DNA from 3 places in the Mangrovibacillus sp. Mu-81 genome. Region 2 is predicted to be linked to each of the others. Evidence: riboswitches for the same ligand, from Rfam matches in the RefSeq annotation. Region 2 holds a riboswitch; each other region holds the start of a gene.
The links. A riboswitch is a leader RNA that binds a small molecule or an ion and turns the genes downstream of it on or off. The one in region 2 is predicted to bind lysine.

Region 1 (6,276 bases), on a different contig from region 2:
GCAAGAGGACATGCGTTGATCCAGGAAAACGTTGCAATCACGGAACGTATGATATTCAGGCTGCAGGAGCTGAATGTTCAATATGTTTATATTGAAGACTCGCTTTCCAACGGGATAAAGGTGACGGAGTCTGTACCCAGCAGGGTAAGACAGGAAGCGGTTGCCGGTATCGAGAATGTGTTCAGCAGGATTAATGAAGCGAAGATGCCACAGAATTTGGTCGTACTTGAGGACAGTGCCAAACAGCTGAAGGATATTATTGCTGTCGTGTTGAGGGAAGTAAAGGGAAATGAGGATTTGCTTACTGTTCTGACGGATATCTTCACCTATGATTCTTACGTATTTCACCATTCATTCAATGTGACATTATATACACTTTCAATCGGGATCGAGCTGAATCTTTCCCCAAGACAGCTGGAAGAAATCGGCATTGGAGCCATCCTTCATGATGTGGGGAAAATGTTGGTATCTGAAGAGATTCTTATGAAACCGGGAAGGCTGACTGAAGAGGAGTTTCTGGAAGTCAAGAAACATACCGAACACGGCTTTGAGATTCTTCGAAAACTGCAGTCCATTTCACTGATGGTGGCTCATTGCGCCTATCAGCATCATGAGAGATTGGACGGTTCGGGTTACCCGCGCGGATTAAAAGGGGAAGATATCCATCCCTTTGCAAAAATCATTGCAGTGGCAGACGTCTTCGATGCGATGACATCCAATCGGGTTTACCGCGAAGCGATGCTGCCGCATGAAGCGTTGGAAATCCTTTACGCGGGCTCAGGTTCCTTATTTGATAAGAATGTCATCGAAGCCTTCAGGAGATCCGTTGCAATTTATCCAAATGGGATGGTCGTCGAATTGAATGACGGGAAGAAAGGGATCGTCACCGGGCAGAATAAGGGGCTGACAGACCGTCCTGTCATAAGAGTGATTGAAGAGAATGGGAAAGAACTTTATCGTCCATATAATTTGGATCTGCGGACCGAACTTGATAAGGTCATCACCGGTTTTGATGCAGATTATGAACCTGAATCAAGTAAAATAAAATAAGTTTTTGCGTTAAACCCTCCTTAGAGAGCATAAGAATAGCTTGTAAGGGGGGATTTTTTTGTCCAGATTCAAAACACACATACCCCGAAAAGGAGGGCCGCTGCCTTTTCGCCACGTGATGATCATCACCATCGTATTCTTCGTCTTTTCCACGGGTGCAGGGCTTTGGATCGTCAACCTTGGATTGAAACCGACCCTGCTTGCTTATGCAGAAACCCAGACGAGCAGAATCGGGACGATGGTCATCAATAAAGCAATCAACAAGAAGGTAGCCGGTTCCATTGAGTTGGAAGAGATAACCGAAGAAGTGAAAAATGAAGAAGGGGAGGTGGTCTCTCTCAGCTTCAACACACAGAATATCAACCGGGTACAGGGGGAAATCACTAATTTAGTACAATTATATTTAAAGGAAGCCGAAAAAGGGAATATTGAAAACCTGGAATATATCACAGACGTGGAAATCGATGAAGAAGGCACGAAAGCGGATGAAGGAATCGTCTACTCGGTCCCGCTCGGTCAGGCGACAAACAATGCCCTGCTCGGGAACTTGGGGCCAAAGGTTCCAATCAGATTCCATGCGATCGGGGACGTGCGTTCCGACATTAAACATACGGTAGAGGAGTTCGGAATAAACAACGCCCTCGTCAAGGTCTATGTGACCCTTACCGTGAATGTCCAGATCATCATCCCGTTTGCAACGAAAACGGAAACCATTAAACAGGACGTATTGATCGCCATGGATACCGTTCATCTGGACGTACCGCAGTTCTTCAATAACAGCGGCGACGGCACATCGCCATCCATCGAAATCCCGACGAACTGATGACACCCGCGGAAAGCAAATGCTTCCACGGAAATCAATTGCAGCAATCAAGGATGGTACAACCTGCACTAGCATCTATTCGACAAAAAAGTTGTCAAACTTGTGATAGTTTGATATATTAAGTAAGGAAATTTTAATATTATAACCACATCATCAATCCGATGGGGTAGAGGTGCAGGGTTCAAGAGTAAGCTGTTTGAGGATGACAACTGAGACAACAGATGAAAGGGAACCTTTGCCGAAGTAGATATGCTTGTCAGAAGTATATTTGCTGGGGTTATCTTGAACAAGGGTAACACTGTCATTATAGGGGATACTCTATGATGGGGAGCTACAGATCGTGATGGAGCACTTACATTACTCATTAAAGGTAATGATAGGATCCTCTATCATTACCTTTTTTTATTCCTCTGTCATGCTATGAGGTTCCCCCCTGTCAACTAGGAGGAGGACATTATGGAAAACACGATTTATTCAATCATCCCACCCCTTTTAGCCATCCTTATGGTTATCCTGACGAGACGCGTACTGCTTTCTCTGGGTGTAGGGATCATCGCTTCAGCACTTCTTATCACAGATTTCTCCATTACGGGCACATTCACAAAGGTATGGGAAGCCGTCAAGGGCATCTTTGTCGCAGACGGAGAATTGAATACCTGGAATGTGTACATCATTCTATTTTTATTGATTCTTGGCGTCATCACCGCTTTCGTCAACATCTCGGGCGGCAGCCGCGCATTCGGTGAATGGGCGATGAAACGCGTGAAGACAAGAAGAGGCGCACAATTATTGGCAGCCGTATTAGGTATCATTATTTTTATTGATGACTATTTCAATGCTCTTGCGGTCGGACAGGTTTCAAGGCCAATCACGGACCGTCACAAGATTTCACGTGCAAAACTCGCGTATATCATCGACTCAACATCGGCTCCGGTCTGTGTCGTTTCGCCGGTATCAAGCTGGGGAGCATATATCATCGGAATCATCGGCTCAATCCTTGCCACTCACAGCATCACGGAATACACAGCATTCTCTGCATTCATACAAATGATCCCGATGAACCTGTATGTATGGGCAGCTCTTCTTTTGGTATTGGTTGTGGCATACAGAGGATTTGATTTCGGGAAAATGAAAGAGCATGAAGACAGAGCGATCACAACAGGAAACCTATATGATCCGGATAAGGATATCCCCGGAGAACTTAAGAACGATCTGCCTGTAAGTTCTAAAGGGACAGTTGGTGATCTGGCTTGGCCGATCATCGCACTTGTTGTAGGAACAGTCGGAATGATGCTCTGGACAGGGTATAAAGCAGTCGGTTCTTTTGATATCCTGCCGGTATTTGAGAACACGGATGTTACCAAATCATTGTTATATGGAAGCTTATTCGCACTTGCGATTGCATTCATTCTATTCTTCCGTCAAGTAAGTTTGAAGGGTGTGGAAGGGAGTGCCGTCGGGACAGCCGTCGTAGAAGGGATCAAATCGATGCTCCCTGCGGTATATATCCTGATCTTCGCTTGGGCAATTGTAACGCTCATCGATGAACTGCAAACAGGGACGTATTTAGCAGGTCTGGTAGAAAAATCAGACATGCCTGTTGAATTCCTGCCTGTGCTGTTGTTCCTGGTAGCGGGAGTCATGGCATTCTCTACAGGAACTTCATGGGGTTCTTTCGGAATTCTTCTGCCGATTGCTGGGGAAATTGCAGCTGCGACAGATGTCAGTGTATTACTTCCTGCAATGGCAGCAGTGTTGGCAGGTTCGGTTCTTGGAGACCATTGTTCACCGATTTCCGATACAACCATCCTTTCTTCCACAGGTGCAGGAAGCAACCATATAGACCATGTACTCACACAGCTTCCATATGCGCTCATTGGTGCATTAGCTGCAACGATCGGTTATCTTGTACTCGGTTTCACCGGAAGCACGCTGCTTGGATTAATCACAGTGATTGTGCTGGTGGTGGGGATCGGCTTTATTAAAGGAAAAAATACCGAATCAGCCGTTTCGCAATAATTGTTATACAAAAAACCAGAGGCAGTCGCTTCTGGTTTTTTTGTGTTTCAACTGCATCCAAGTGTAAGCAATGGAGGGATAACAGGGCAAAGCCGAAGCCGATCACCATTGACAGTGAAAATGAGTCATTCCCCATATTCTACCATCACCTTCTTATTCATATGAATAGGAGAAAAGGGGGGATTGATTTGTTGACAAAGGTAGAAGACTATGAAGATTTAAACTATCCCGACGATTTATTGTATATCATACGGAATGGGTTTCAACAAACTTCCAAGCCTAAACATGTTCTTATCTTAGGAGGAGGCATGGCCGGACTGGTGGCTGCCTCCCTGCTTAAAAGGGCAGGTCATACAGTGACGATACTGGAAGGAAACAACCGGATAGGTGGAAGGGTCTATACAGTGAGGGAGCCGTTCACTTGCGGAAACTACCTGGACTTTGGAGCCATGCGGATCCCCGGCAATCATCGATTGGTCTTCGAATACATCAAGCGTTTTAATCTCCCGGTCAATCGCTTTATAAATTCATCACCGAACGATCTGATTTATGCTAACAATGTCCTGACGACACAAGAGGAATATAAGAAAAATCCTGATATCCTGAGATTTCCTCTTGAAGAAGATGAAAAAGGAAAAACAGCAACCGAGCTTTTTCTCGAAGCGACCCAGCCCTTCTTTGATCTATATTCAAGCAGCACCCCGGCACAACGGGAGGAATTAAAGAAGCAATACGCCATGTATTCAATAGGCGATTTTTTGGCTGACAACCCGCTCGGAAAATCACTTTCGGACAATGCCATCCGAAAAATCGGCGTCTTACTGGGGATAGAAGGATTTCCTGGATTCTCTTTTATAGACATAATAACAGATATCATCTATCCGATATTCAGTGAAAATACTTCATTCTATGAAATCACAGGAGGGAATGATCGGCTCCCGCGTTCATTCATCTGCGAATTGCAAAATGAGATCAAACTCAACCGGAAAGTGACGAAGATCATCCAGGGAGCAGATGGGGTCTGTGTTGAAGCTTTGAATCCCAATACAGGAAGGACATTCTGTTACAGGGGTGATTACGCCATTGTCACTATGCCATTCACAGTCTTACAATTCGTGGATGTGGTTCCCTATGATTCGATTTCTTTTAATAAGTGGCAGGCCATTAGGGAAGTGAACAATGTACAGGCAGTAAAGATAGGAGTCGAGTTCAAAACTCGGTTTTGGGAGAAGCTTGGGGTGGGCAATCTCACCAGTGACCGGCCAGTTAAGTTCAGTTATATCCCAAGCCATGGTATTGGATCATGCGGTCCGGGAGTGATGCTTGCAAGTTACAGCTGGGGGAATGATGCTTCTTTATGGAACAGTGTCCCCAATCAAGAGCTCGTTCGCATCGTCCTTAAAGATCTGGCCAAGATATATGGAAATATCGTATATAGGGAATTCATCCAGGCTGTCTGGTTCAACTGGAGTCAAAATCCTTATTCTGCCGGCTGTTTCACCCTATTTACACCGCAGCAGCAGAAATATTTTGATGAAATCACCAGGAAATCAGAGGGCAGGCTTCATTTTGCCGGTGAGCATACCTCATCTTTTCATGGATGGATAGAGGGAGCGGTTGAATCGGGGATCAGGACGGCTTATGAGGTTCAATATCGGCAAGACAAATATTCCTAAGCCACATGAATGGAGCTAATCAAACTATCTGGAATGGGCAATTCGAACCACAAAAACAAGAATGCCTCCCAAATATCAAAATTTTACTTTGACAATTGTCCTAGAACTAGCTATACTGATTTTAGATTAAATAATCTGAAAATATAAAAATTTCAATTACCTTTTTATTGGTAGTTGAAAAGATTGGGGGAACCAAGATGGAAAATCGTGCCCAGTTTGGAACACGAGCAGGATTTATCATGGCTGCAGTAGGCTCTGCCATCGGGTTGGGGAACATTTGGCGTTTTCCGGCAGTGGCATATGAGAATGGGGGAGGGGCATTCTTCATTCCTTATCTCTTTGCTCTTTTAACTGCAGGTATTCCATTACTTGTATTGGAATTTACTATAGGTCATAAGTATCGCGGATCAGCACCATTATCTTATTTCCGTATGAATAAAAAGGCAGAATGGCTTGGATGGTGGCAAGTTCTCGTTGCATTTGTCATATCGACCTATTATGCAGTCATTATTGCATGGGCGATGTCTTACAGTGTCTTTTCTTTCAACCAGAACTGGGGGACTGACACAGAAGGCTTTTTATTCGGTGAATATTTGAAACTCTCAGTCGATCCGGGACAGACCGGAAGCGTAGTAGGCGGGGTTTTCCTTCCTCTGGTGCTTGTATGGATCGTGACTCTGGGGATCTTATTCAAAGGTGTTAAAAAGG
Region 2 (6,276 bases):
AAGAGGAAGGGACGCTCCGTGTGTCGGAGATCAGCTCCAGGCTGGGTGTATCGGAGATGACGGTGTATCGTGATTTGAAGCCTCTTCTTGAGAACAACAAAATCACAAAAACTTCCAACGGCATATCCTTCCCCACCCGTGAAGAGACGACATGGAACGATCGCTGCGTTTATTGCCTGAAACCAGCAACGAACAGGAAATCGGTCCAATTGATCAAGACTGACCACACGATCGAGCAGACTTGCTGTCCCCATTGCGGATTGCTGCGCTATCAGGATATCAGGGAAGATGTCGCGCAGATCATGTGCCGGGATTTCCTGACGGACGTGACGATCAGCGGGAAGACGGCCACTTACCTGATTGAAGCCGATTTGAATCTTAACTGCTGCCAGCCGCAGGTGATCTCATTTGATTCACGCAGGCAGGCAAGTCAGTTCCAGAAGGGCTTTGGAGGCACACTTCATACTTTCCAAGAAGCCATTGTGTTCATCTCGAAAGAAATGCAGGGGCCGGACTGCTGTAGACATTAAGAAAAGAGGTAACATTCGATGCGAAAAAAATCCACTGTTTCTCCCTATCAGACGATTTGGAGATGGCACTTCTATGCGGGTCTGATTTTTGCCCCGTTTCTGCTCATCCTGGCCGTAACGGGCTCGATCTACTTGTTCGCCCCACAGATCGAACAGCAGCTTTACACTAAATATTATGAAGTGGAAGCACAGGGTGAAAAGATCCCCGCTTCCGAACAAATCTCTGAAGTGAAACGGCTGCATCCGGATGCTGTCATCACCAAGTTCACGCCCGGTGACAGCCCTGAACGCTCAAGCGAAATCGGAATCAGCACCAATGCCGGCACATCTTCTGTCTTCATCGATCCGTATACGGGCAAATCACTTGGCGAGCTGAACAGCGAAGACCGGATCATGGACAAGGTCGAGGAATTTCATGGTGAATTGATGGCAGGGACAGTCGGCGACCGGATCGTGGAACTTGCCGCAAGCTGGGCGGTCGTGCTGATCGTGACCGGCCTGTTCCTCTGGTTCCCTCGCAAGAAGGACAAACTGTCTGGCGTTCTCTTTCCCCGTTTCGGAAAAGGAAAGAATACTCTTCGCCGCGACCTTCACGCAGTGCCAGCCTTCTGGATTACTGCAGGGATGCTGTTCCTGGTCATGACCGGCCTGCCATGGTCCGGCCTCTGGGGTACGAACTTCCAGAATATCTTTACCAATTCACGTGCCGGCTATCCTCCTTCCATCTGGACAGGAGAGGCACCTCAATCGGTACTCAAGACGAAAGAAATCGCCGAGGTCCCATGGGCAGCAGAGAACCTTGTCGTTCCCGAATCTGCACTGGAAGGATACACTCCCGTCTCCATCAATGATGTCGTGAACATCGCGGAAAGGGAAGGAATCGACCCGGGCTATACAGTCTATATCCCTCAGGACAAACAAGGGGTCTACACACTGTCGGCCTTTCCTGCCAAGGCACAGGATGAAGTGACGATGCATCTCGATCAATACTCCGGCGCAGTCCTGGCCGACTACCGATTTGACAACTACGGACCTGTCGGGAAAATGGTCGCACTCGGAATCACGCTCCATACAGGCACCCAATTTGGACTGATCAATCAATTGGTCTGCCTGTTCATCTGCCTCGGCATCATCCTGGTCGTCATGAGCGGATTCTATCTATGGCTCAAACGCAAGCCGAAAAAGGAAATGGGGGCACCAAAAGCGCCAAGCATCCTGAAGATGAAATTCTTCCTGCTGCTTATGATTGCACTCGGCATCCTCTTCCCGCTCGTCGGCTTATCCCTGATTGTTGTCGGACTCCTTGACCTGCTCGTCATCAAGCGCATTCCGTCAGCAAAAAAATTTCTTAGCGCGGAATAAGAAAGGATCTTGCCCCATGAAAAAAAAGTGGAACTATATAAATCTCATCATCCTCTCCCTGATGCTGGGAGCCTGTTCACCCAATGAGGATGCCGCAGAACTTTACCAGCAGGAATCGCCCCTTCAGGCCGATATCACCATGCCCCAAGCATTTTCCGGGGATGAACCTTTCAGGATTTCACTTACCCAGGAGGGTCAGAAAGTGGACGATGCGAACTTCGTCCATTTCGAAATCTGGAAAGCCGACGGCACCTTCCGCCTGCCAATGGAAGAAGCCGAACCTGCCGGGGACGGAACCTATACATTCAACCAGAAGTTAAACGAAGATGGTCTCTATTACGTCAAGATCCATGCCGGCAGTAACGGATCCATCATCATGCCGACCAAGCCATTCGCAGTCGGGGAACTGTCCAAGTCCGATGTCGAAGCACTGAACGGCATGGCGCCTGATGAGAGCAGTCATCACGAAGGCCATCATTGATTTTATTTGGAGGAGCAGATGAAAGTGTCTGTTCCTTTTTTTGGTGTCGGCGGTTACTTTAGAGAGACGTTTTCAAGGTGATTTGCATGCGTGGCTGAATGCTTGTCCAATGGTTCAAGTTCCTTTCTTCGTTCATCAGGTGATTAATTTTCATCCATTACGCCCCTGTTTTGACCATTTTTTTCAAAAAACATGGATTGTTATACTGAATCGAGAATTTGGCATCTGTGCCTATTGATTTTGACACCCCGCCACTGAATAATTGTGCCACTTTATAAATAATTGCGCCGGAATTCATATTATTGCGCTGCTTTAAGGATAATTGCGCCGGTTTCCAGATTATTGCTCCACTTTTCAAATAATTGCTCCGGATTCCTCATAATTGCGCTTCTTGTCGAATTTTCTTTACCTACTGATAAAAAAGAAGAACCCCTGCCGCTCCCGGCAAAGGTCCTCCCGCAACAATTCTATCGATCCAATTTCACCAAATCCTCATAACTCTCCCGCTCGATCACCATGCGGGACTCTCCGTTCTTTACAAACACGACGGCAGGACGCGGGATCCGGTTATAGTTATTCGCCATGGAATATCCATATGCGCCTGTACTGAACACGGCGAGAGTATCACCAAAGTTCACCGGCGGCAGTTTCAAATCCCAGATGAGCATATCGCCGGATTCGCAGCATTTTCCCGCAACGCTGACAAGTTCGGTGCATTCTTCATTCGGGCGGTTCGCCAGCACTGCATGATATTTCGCCCCGTATAATGCAGGACGCAGATTATCAGTCATGCCGCCGTCCACCGACACGTATGTGCGCACGTCCGGGATTATTTTCTTCGATCCTACTTTATACAGCGTTGTACCAGCTTCCGCCACGATGCTGCGGCCCGGTTCGATCCACACTTCAGGAAGCGGATACCCGTTCTCCCCGAAACTTTCCTTGACGCTTGCCGCGATCGCTTTCACATATTCAGAAACCGGCAGCGGCTTATCTTCTTCGGTGTAGCGGACCCCGAAGCCCCCGCCGATGTTCAGGACCGGCAGTGTCACGTCGCAATCGAGCCTCACACTTTGAAGGAAATCGGAAAGCACCTTGATTGCCTGCTGGAAGCCATCCAGTTCAAAGATCTGAGACCCGATATGGGAATGGATCCCGAGTACTGTATAATTCGGCTTGCATAAGGCGATCTGCATCGCACGGTCTGCCTGTCCGTTCGAAATGCCGAAACCGAACTTCGAATCATCCTGCCCGGTCATGATGTAGTCATGCGTATGCGCCTCCACACCAGGTGTCACTCTCAGCAGGATGTTGACTTGCTGCTCCCGCTCTTTTGCCAAATCATGCAAGAGCTCAAGCTCAAGGAAGCTGTCAACCACAAAGCAGCCGATTTCCGCATCTAATGCTTCAACGAGCTCCGCCTCCGACTTGTTGTTCCCGTGAAAATGGATCCGGTCTGCCGGGAATCCGGCTTGAAGCGCCGTATACAGCTCCCCGCCCGACACGACATCCAGCGACAGATTCTCCTCTTCAGCAAGTCGGACCATTTCCTTGCACATGAATGCCTTGCTCGCATACGCCACCTGGAACTCAAGGCCGCTCTCGATGAACGCCTCCCGGAACGAGCGCGCCTTCTCCCGGACCATCGCCTCATCATACACCATCAGCGGAGTACCATACGCAGCGGTAAGCTTATCCGTACTCATTCCCCCGATTTCCAAGTGTCCCTGTACATTCGTTTCCATCGTTTCCATATCACATTCTCCTCCTGAAACCCCTCCGAAAAAATACACAAAAAAACCGTATGAAGCGATGCTCATACGGTTTCCTGATCAAAACGAAGAACGTCCTGAAGAATTCTGTATTAACATCTCTTCAATAGTTCTCCACAACGTGACCATTGTGACAGTCTGACACTTGTTCAATGTCAGCCCAACAAGAAACCGAATGGCTGCTTCTCGTTTCGGCGATCTGCCTTTCACTTTCCATCCCCGGATCCTTCATCCTCAGGAAAGTTACTCCTCATTCTCGCGCCTCTATTATCAGAGAGTAAGTTTATCAATTTGTAAAATCACTATACATCGAGTTGGAAAAGTTGTCAATCAATTCTATGCAGAATTTAATTTGAATAGGGCGGGCAGGGGGCAGGTTCCTTGGTTCAGGTATGGGGAATGAGGCGTAACGGAAAATTATAGAACCTAAAACTTTAGTAGATTGGTGAATATAAAATTATTAAAAAGACACTTTAGTAGGGTCATTCTGTTATTTTTTTCTCTATTTTCGTGTAAAAATTATGGAAGGGGCTTGAAACACAGCCTCTTTCACACACTAGCCCTCCCTCTGTAAGTGGATTTGGACCCCTATTAAATAATTGCGCCGGTTTCAGAATTATTGAGCCCGATCTCAGATAATTGCGCCAGATCTCCAATTATTGCGCCTCTTTCACGATAATTGAGCTTCTTTTTAATTAATTGCGCGGCTTGTCGAATTTTCTTCAGAACCTACGCAGCAGAACCCTTAATGAAATTTTTGAAAATTCACTTTTCAACTCCCGGATTAAATCATACAATAAACATAACCAACAAAAAGGAGGCAGTTTACATGAGAAACATGAACGAGTTAACCGTACCAACATATAAGGGTGGAACGCCTTTTTAACGTTACGGTCTTCCCCCTTATATGTGTTTAGTGAAAAAACACAATAAAGGGGTACTTTATGCATTTTCCAGTTAAGAAATTTCTTTCGTATTATAAACCTTATTTCAGAGTGTTCATGGTGGTATTGGCCTGTGCGCTGATCACTTCTTCACTGACCCTTGTCTTTCCTTTGCTCGTCCGTTATGTGACGAAGGATGTGCTGGAAGGAGGTCTGGCGACAGCGATTGTTGACGTGTTATGGGTCGGGGGCTTGATGATCGTTCTGGTGATTGTGCAGAACATCGGAAATTATGTGGTCGATTATAAAGGGCACGAGATCGGGGCCCGCATGGAAAGCGATTTGCGCAGTGAGTTGTTTTCCCATATGCAGAAGCTTTCTTTCAGCTTTTATGATAAACAAAAGACGGGCCAGCTGATGACGCGGGTGACAAATGATCTATTATTGGTTTCCGAGCTTTATCATCACGGGCCGGAGGATTACGTAAAGTATCTTGTCCGGTTTCTTGGAGCGTTTGTGATCCTGCTTTTCATCAATGCGCCTCTTACGATACTCGTATTTTGCTTTTTTCCGATTCTCGGTTTCTTTTCACTGTATTTCAATAAGAGACTGAACCGGGCACTCACCGATAACAAAGAACGGATCGGGGACATCAATGCACAGGTAGAGGATACGTTGTCCGGGATCCGCGTCGTTCAATCGTTCGCCAATGAGCCGCTCGAAATCAACAAATTCAACAGGGAGAATGATCGTTTTCTCGAAAGCCGGAAAGACACGTATAAGGCAGAGGCCTATTTCTATAACGGCACGGAAGCCTTCATACAGATGATTACCATCACCGTCGTCATTGCCGGGGCTATTCAAATCGTGAATGCGTCGCTTGATTTGCCTGACCTTATCACATTCCTGCTCTATATCGGTTTCATGGTAGAGCCGATCCAGCGGCTCACTCACATGAGCACCCAATTCCAGGAAGGAATCACAGGTTTTCAACGGTTCATCGAAATCATGAATACAGAACCCGACATCGGGAATGCTCCTGATCCGAAAGCAATACCGCTGGTCAAGGGCCGCATTGAGTTCAGGAACGTCTCCTTTCATTACGACACGTCAACAAAGCCTGTATTTGAACATCTGTCACTTGACATCCAACCGGGAGAATACACAGCCATCGTCGGACCGTCCGGGGGTGGCAAGACTACCTTGAGCTCTTTGATCCCGCGTTTTTACGACACAACAACTGGCGG
Region 3 (6,276 bases), on a different contig from region 2:
AGGCATATACTTATGGCAATAACAAATGCTACTGACCAAAATTTTGTAAGTGAAACGACATCCGGACTAGTATTGGCAGATTTTTGGGCACCTTGGTGCGGACCTTGTAAAATGATCGCTCCAGTACTGGAAGAACTGGACAGTGAAATGGGCGACAAAGTAAAAATCGTCAAAGTTGACGTAGATGAGAACCAGGAAACTGCCGGTAAATATGGCGTAATGAGCATTCCGACACTAGTTGTTCTTAAAGACGGAGAAGTAGTGGATAAAGTAATCGGATTCCAGCCGAAAGAAGCACTTGCTGAACTATTGAATAAACATGCTTAATATGCATTGATGTGAGAGCCGGGGCATGCTGCCCCGGCTTTTCTTATGTCAGCAAAAAAAATATATTATGATTGGTTTACCATATAGTGATAATCACTTTACAATAAGAGGAGAACAGAAAGTAAAAAAGGGGGAGAAACTTGAATCCTGTCATTACAAATAAATTGGCACTGCTGCCCGATCAGCCTGGCTGCTACTTGATGAAAGACCGTCAGGGAACGATCATTTATGTCGGTAAGGCAAAAGTGCTGAAAAATCGGGTCCGTTCGTATTTCACAGGCTCGCACGATGCGAAAACACAGCGGCTTGTAGGGGAAATCGAAGACTTCGAATACATCATGACTTCATCCGACCTTGAAGCACTAGTACTCGAAATGAATTTAATAAAGAAATATGATCCCAAATACAATGTCATGTTAAAGGATGATAAAAGCTATCCATTCATTAAATTGACAAATGAACGGCACCCGCGTTTGATCACGACACGCAAAGTGCAGCGGGGGAAAGGGAAGTACTTCGGTCCTTATCCGAATGTAGGAGCGGCCAATGAAACGAAAAAGCTGTTGGACCGGCTGTATCCATTGCGGAAATGCACCACTCTCCCGGACAGGGTATGTCTCTATTATCACATGGGCCAATGTCTTGCCCCTTGTGTGAGAGAAGTGAAGAGTGATACGTACAGGGAAATGACCGATGAAATTGCCAGATTTTTAAATGGCGGATACAAGGAAATAAAAAAAGAATTAACAGCAAAAATGAATGCAGCGTCTGAAAACCTCGAGTTTGAGCGGGCGAAGGAATTCCGTGATCAGATCCTCCATATCGAAGCAACGATGGAAAAACAGAAAATGACGATGACGGATTTTACAGATCGGGATGTGTTCGGATTTGCAGTCGATAAAGGCTGGATGTGCGTTCAGGTATTTTTCGTGAGGCAGGGGAAATTGATTGAACGGGATGTATCGCTGTTCCCGCTATACAATGAACCGGAAGATGAATTTCTCACATATTTGGGCCAATTCTATTCAAAGGCGAACCACTTTAAACCGAGAGAGATTTTCCTTCCGGAAGAAATAGAAGAAGAGCTGGCTGCGAAGTTATTGGAAGTAAAGGTAACCCAGCCGAAGCGCGGGAAGAAGAAAGAACTCGTTAAACTGGCAGAGAAAAATGCCAAGCAGGCACTCGACGAAAAGTTTGCACTGATTGAGAGAGACGAGGATCGAACGATCAAGGCGATTGAAAGGTTAGGCGAACAAATGGGGATTTATACCCCATTTAGAATCGAAGCATTTGATAACTCGAATATACAGGGATCCGCCCCTGTCTCGGCCATGATCGTGTTTATGGATGGAAAGCCAGCAAAGAAGGAGTATCGAAAGTATAAAATAAAAACCGTTAAAGGACCGGATGATTATGAATCCATGAGAGAAGTGGTGAGGCGAAGGTACTCACGGGTGTTAAGAGATGGTCTTCCACTTCCCGACCTCATCATCATTGACGGTGGTAAAGGGCAGATCGAAGCAGCCCGTGATGTGATTGAAAACGAGCTGGGTCTGGATATCCCGATCGGGGGTTTGTCGAAGGATGATAAACATCAGACATCTGAACTCCTGTACGGAAATCCGCTGCAGATCGTGCCGTTGGAAAAAAGAAGCCAGGAATTCTATCTGCTCCAGCGGGTACAGGATGAAGTCCACCGGTTTGCCATCACATTCCACCGCCAGCTCCGTGGGAAAAGTGTTTTTCAATCCACCCTTGATGGAATCGACGGAATCGGACCCAAGCGGAAGAAACAGCTCCTCAAACACTTCGGTTCCATGAAGAAAATGAAAGAAGCCACAGTGGAAGAATTTAAGGATATAGGGATTCCGGAAGCTGTTGCGAAAGTTTTGCAAGAGAAGCTTCGGGGATAGTTTTACCCGAATGAGCCGAAAAATTATACGGGATTATTCTGAAAAATCCGTTGCTTCCGTTTTTTTCGTGTGCTATAATTATCGATAATTTAAAACATTATCACTTTTAATAGTGGTGATAGAGGTGCGGGCTTCAAGAGTATAGACATGGAGGAGTATGGGCTCTGTTGAGATGTCTGGAAAGGGGAGATTCGCCGAAGTGGTCTTAGGCTCAAACTAATTCCGCTGGTTCTGCGTTTAAGAAATGCAGGATTGTCAAGATGAATCAATCTTGGAGAGCTATCTCACAATGCCGATGAACGAATCAGTATTTTTTACTTTAAGTTCATAGAGCAATGAGATATTTTGTCTCATTGCTTTTTTTATTATTTGGCATCTGGCGCCCACAGTATGTTTCCATACATACAAAGGCAGCAGGAACTTGTGCAGAAGACGGATGATTCTCTTCAGAAAGTAAGATTAATTTCTACACTCAAAGAGAAAGAAGGAGAAGCTGTGAGTATTATCGTTCAAAAGTTCGGTGGAACTTCAGTAGGTTCTGTTGAAAGAATTCAAAATGTTGCGTCAAGGATCCTGGAGGAGAAGAATCGGGGAAATGATGTTGTCGTTGTCGTATCCGCCATGGGGAAAACAACTGATACATTAGTCGGTTTAGCGAGAGAAATCACTTCTCAACCAAGTAAACGGGAAATGGATATGCTTTTATCCACTGGAGAACAGGTGACCATTTCCCTTCTGACGATGGCATTGATCCAGGCAGGCCAGGAAGCCATTTCGTATACTGGCTGGCAGGCGGGGATTGAGACAGAATCTGTGCACAGCAATGCACGCATCACCAATATCCATACCGAGAAAATCACGACACAGCTTCAAGCCGGAAAAGTTGTCATTGTAGCAGGCTTCCAGGGAATGACTCTGTCAGGTGAAATCACCACCCTTGGCCGCGGGGGATCGGACACGACAGCCGTCGCGATCGCTGCTGCATTAAAAGCGGATCGATGTGATATTTACACTGATGTTGACGGAGTTTATACGTCTGACCCGCGTTATATCGAAGGGGCGAGAAAACTGCCTTCCATCTCGTATGATGAAATGCTCGAGCTTGCCAATCTGGGTGCGGGTGTCCTTCATCCCCGGGCGGTTGAATTCGCAAAAAATTATCAAATCCCGTTAGAAGTCAGATCCAGTCTTCAAAAAGTGGAAGGAACGTACATTGAGGAGGAAGCAAGCATGGAACAGAATTTAGTGGTAAGAGGCGTGGCATTCGAAGATGAAATTGTCCGGGTGACCGTCTTTGGGCTCGGCAATGCCCTGACAGGATTATCATCAGTGTTCACGACACTTGCAAAAAATCATTTGAATGTGGACATCATCATTCAGAGCCAGACAGACCGCGATACAACGAATCTATCGTTTTCAATCAAGGAGCAGGACCTTGATGATGCACTTTCCGTCTTGGAGAAAAACCAGAAGGATCTGGGGTTCACCCATATTGAACATGAACGCGATCTGGCCAAAGTGTCCATTGTTGGATCCGGAATGATTTCCAACCCGGGGGTGGCGGCCGAGATGTTTGAAGTCCTGGCGCATAATGATATTATCATCAAGATGGTCAGTACGTCGGAAATTAAAGTGTCTGCCGTGGTCGACCAGAAAAATATGCAAAAAGCTGCCGGTGTATTACATACGGCATTCAAACTGGACGCCGTTCAAGTGGAAGAGGTAACGCTATAAACAGAATGAAAGGGTTGGCTCTTTAACAGAGTCAACCCTTTTTTCCGTGCATCTATTTAGTTCACTGCCAAGGTCATTCGTTCATTCAACTTTATCTTTTTCGTCCCAGCGAGCGGTAATCTTCACGGATCGATTTCGTTTATGTATCTCGTCTGCTGCTTCAGTGGTGCATTTCTTCAGCAGTTGGATTTGCTCCGCAAGAAAGCCCGCTTCCATTTTGAAAGTAACGTCGGATTTCAGCGATAAGCGTCTTTCGATAAATGACCCTCGCAATTCAAAGGTGATTTCATTTTTCTTTTGTTCGACAACCGTCAGCGTTCCCCATCCTGCTTCATCAAAAAATGATGTACATTCTTCGACGGATTGAAGGGGGAATTTTCTGGAGAGCTGTTTGCCTCCCCAATATAAGATTTCAGGAGTGTGCTTTCCAAGGATATCCGGGAGCAGGATATCGCGAATCAATTCATAACCGAAAACCGGAACGGCCGGCTCATAGATTTCTTCATTTTTCTGTTCCAAGTAAATCCCCTCTTTCTATAAAACTATTATATACATGTGATGAGGATTTATCATCCCAAACATGTAAAACGAAAGATGGGATATTTTGGCGGTATAACATTATCAGGAATTAATTAGAATTTTCTAACTATTAAAGTCGTATATAGTACGTTTTTAACGCTCTTTTTCTATTTGAAATATTTTAGCGATATTGTCGAAATTATGTATACGTTTTCTTGACGCTTCCACTTCAGGGGAGTAAAATGGGACTTGTCACATAATTGTTACAACATAAAATATGTATCGTAGTCTAAAGATATGTCGCTTAGAAAACGGCCTCATATTTTATGATTAAGGGGGGTAAATCATGGCTGGAAATCGAGAATTTAATTATCGCAGGCTTCATTCATTACTAGGTGTTATTCCAGTTGGATTATTTTTAACTCAACATTTAGTCGTGAACCATTTTGCCACAGGCGGGGAAGAATCATTTAATCAAGCGGCACATTTTATGGAAAGTCTGCCTTTCCGTTATTTCCTTGAGATTTTTATTATCTTCCTTCCATTGTATTTCCATGCAATCTATGGAATTTACATCGCGTTCACTTCTAAGAATAATGCCTCAAAATTTGGCTATTTCCGTAACTGGATGTTCTTGCTTCAGCGTGTTTCAGGGGTAATCACATTTATCTTTGTTACATGGCATGTGTGGGAGACAAGGGTGGCTGCCGCATTTGGAGCGGAAGTCAACTTTCAGATGATGGAAAACATTTTATCAAATCCATTGATGCTTGTGTTCTATGTAATCGGTGTACTATCAACGATCTTCCATTTTGCTAATGGCTTATGGTCATTCTGTGTAAGCTGGGGAATCACGGTATCACCACGTTCTCAATTAATAGCTACATATGTAACGATCGGAATTTTTGTTGCGTTATCGGTTGTTGGTATGCGCGCAATCTTTGCATTCGTATAAGAAATATAGCAGTCTGATAGAAAACAGCTGGCAACTTTGGCAGGAAAAGGAGTGAGTCACGATGAGTAAAGGCAAAATCATTGTAGTCGGCGGCGGATTAGCCGGCTTGATGGCCACAATCAAAGCAGCAGAAGTTGGAGCGGAAGTAGATTTATTCTCACTTGTACCCGTTAAACGTTCTCACTCTGTGTGTGCTCAAGGTGGTATAAATGGAGCCGTGAACACGAAAGGAGAAGGGGATTCTCCTTGGGAACATTTTGATGATACGGTATATGGAGGGGATTTCCTGGCGAATCAGCCTCCAGTTAAAGCGATGACAGAAGCGGCACCGGGAATCATCCATTTGCTGGATCGTATGGGAGTCATGTTCAACCGTACGCCTGAAGGATTACTGGACTTCCGCCGTTTCGGTGGAACACAGCATCACCGTACAGCGTTCGCGGGAGCTACGACTGGTCAGCAATTGCTTTATGCACTTGACGAGCAGGTTCGCCGTCATGAAGTAGCAGGTCTTGTTAATAAGTTTGAAGGATGGGAATTCCTCGGAGTGGTCGTGGATGACGAAGGAGTTGCACGAGGAATCGTCGCTCAGAACCTTCAAACGATGGAAATCAAATCGTTTGCTGCAGACGCTGTGATCATGGCGACAGGGGGACCTGGAATTATCTTCGGCAAGTCTACAAACTCTGTTATCAATACTGGTTCTGCGGCATCCATCGTTTATCAACAGGGAGCGTACTACTCGAACGGTGAATTCATCCAGATTCACCCTACAGCGATTCCTGGGGATGACAAACTTCGTCTGATGAGTGAATCAGCACGCGGAGA

Region 1: linked by a shared signal. The riboswitch ahead of V6B33_RS20510 (Na+/H+ antiporter NhaC family protein) and the one ahead of lysA (diaminopimelate decarboxylase) in region 2 are both predicted to bind lysine.
Region 3: linked by a shared signal. The riboswitch ahead of V6B33_RS11380 (aspartate kinase) and the one ahead of lysA (diaminopimelate decarboxylase) in region 2 are both predicted to bind lysine.

What each region holds. Positions count from the first base shown of each region.
Region 1 is NZ_JBAJHU010000016.1:55,642-61,917, reverse strand. It holds gene V6B33_RS20520 (HD-GYP domain-containing protein) at 1-1,050, shown strand, start outside; gene yunB (sporulation protein YunB) at 1,109-1,873, shown strand; lysine riboswitch at 2,033-2,215, shown strand; gene V6B33_RS20510 (Na+/H+ antiporter NhaC family protein) at 2,330-3,892, shown strand; gene V6B33_RS20505 (flavin monoamine oxidase family protein) at 4,081-5,568, shown strand; gene V6B33_RS20500 (sodium-dependent transporter) at 5,766-6,276, shown strand, end outside.
Region 2 is NZ_JBAJHU010000010.1:21,006-27,281, forward strand. It holds gene V6B33_RS17235 (DeoR family transcriptional regulator) at 1-530, shown strand, start outside; gene V6B33_RS17240 (PepSY-associated TM helix domain-containing protein) at 549-1,892, shown strand; gene V6B33_RS17245 (FixH family protein) at 1,909-2,373, shown strand; gene lysA (diaminopimelate decarboxylase) at 2,841-4,127, opposite strand; lysine riboswitch at 4,245-4,420, opposite strand; gene V6B33_RS17255 (ABC transporter ATP-binding protein) at 5,090-6,276, shown strand, end outside.
Region 3 is NZ_JBAJHU010000004.1:149,902-156,177, reverse strand. It holds gene trxA (thioredoxin) at 13-327, shown strand; gene uvrC (excinuclease ABC subunit UvrC) at 468-2,240, shown strand; lysine riboswitch at 2,352-2,530, shown strand; gene V6B33_RS11380 (aspartate kinase) at 2,736-3,974, shown strand; gene V6B33_RS11375 (YslB family protein) at 4,056-4,493, opposite strand; gene V6B33_RS11370 (succinate dehydrogenase cytochrome b558 subunit) at 4,840-5,448, shown strand; gene sdhA (succinate dehydrogenase flavoprotein subunit) at 5,510-6,276, shown strand, end outside.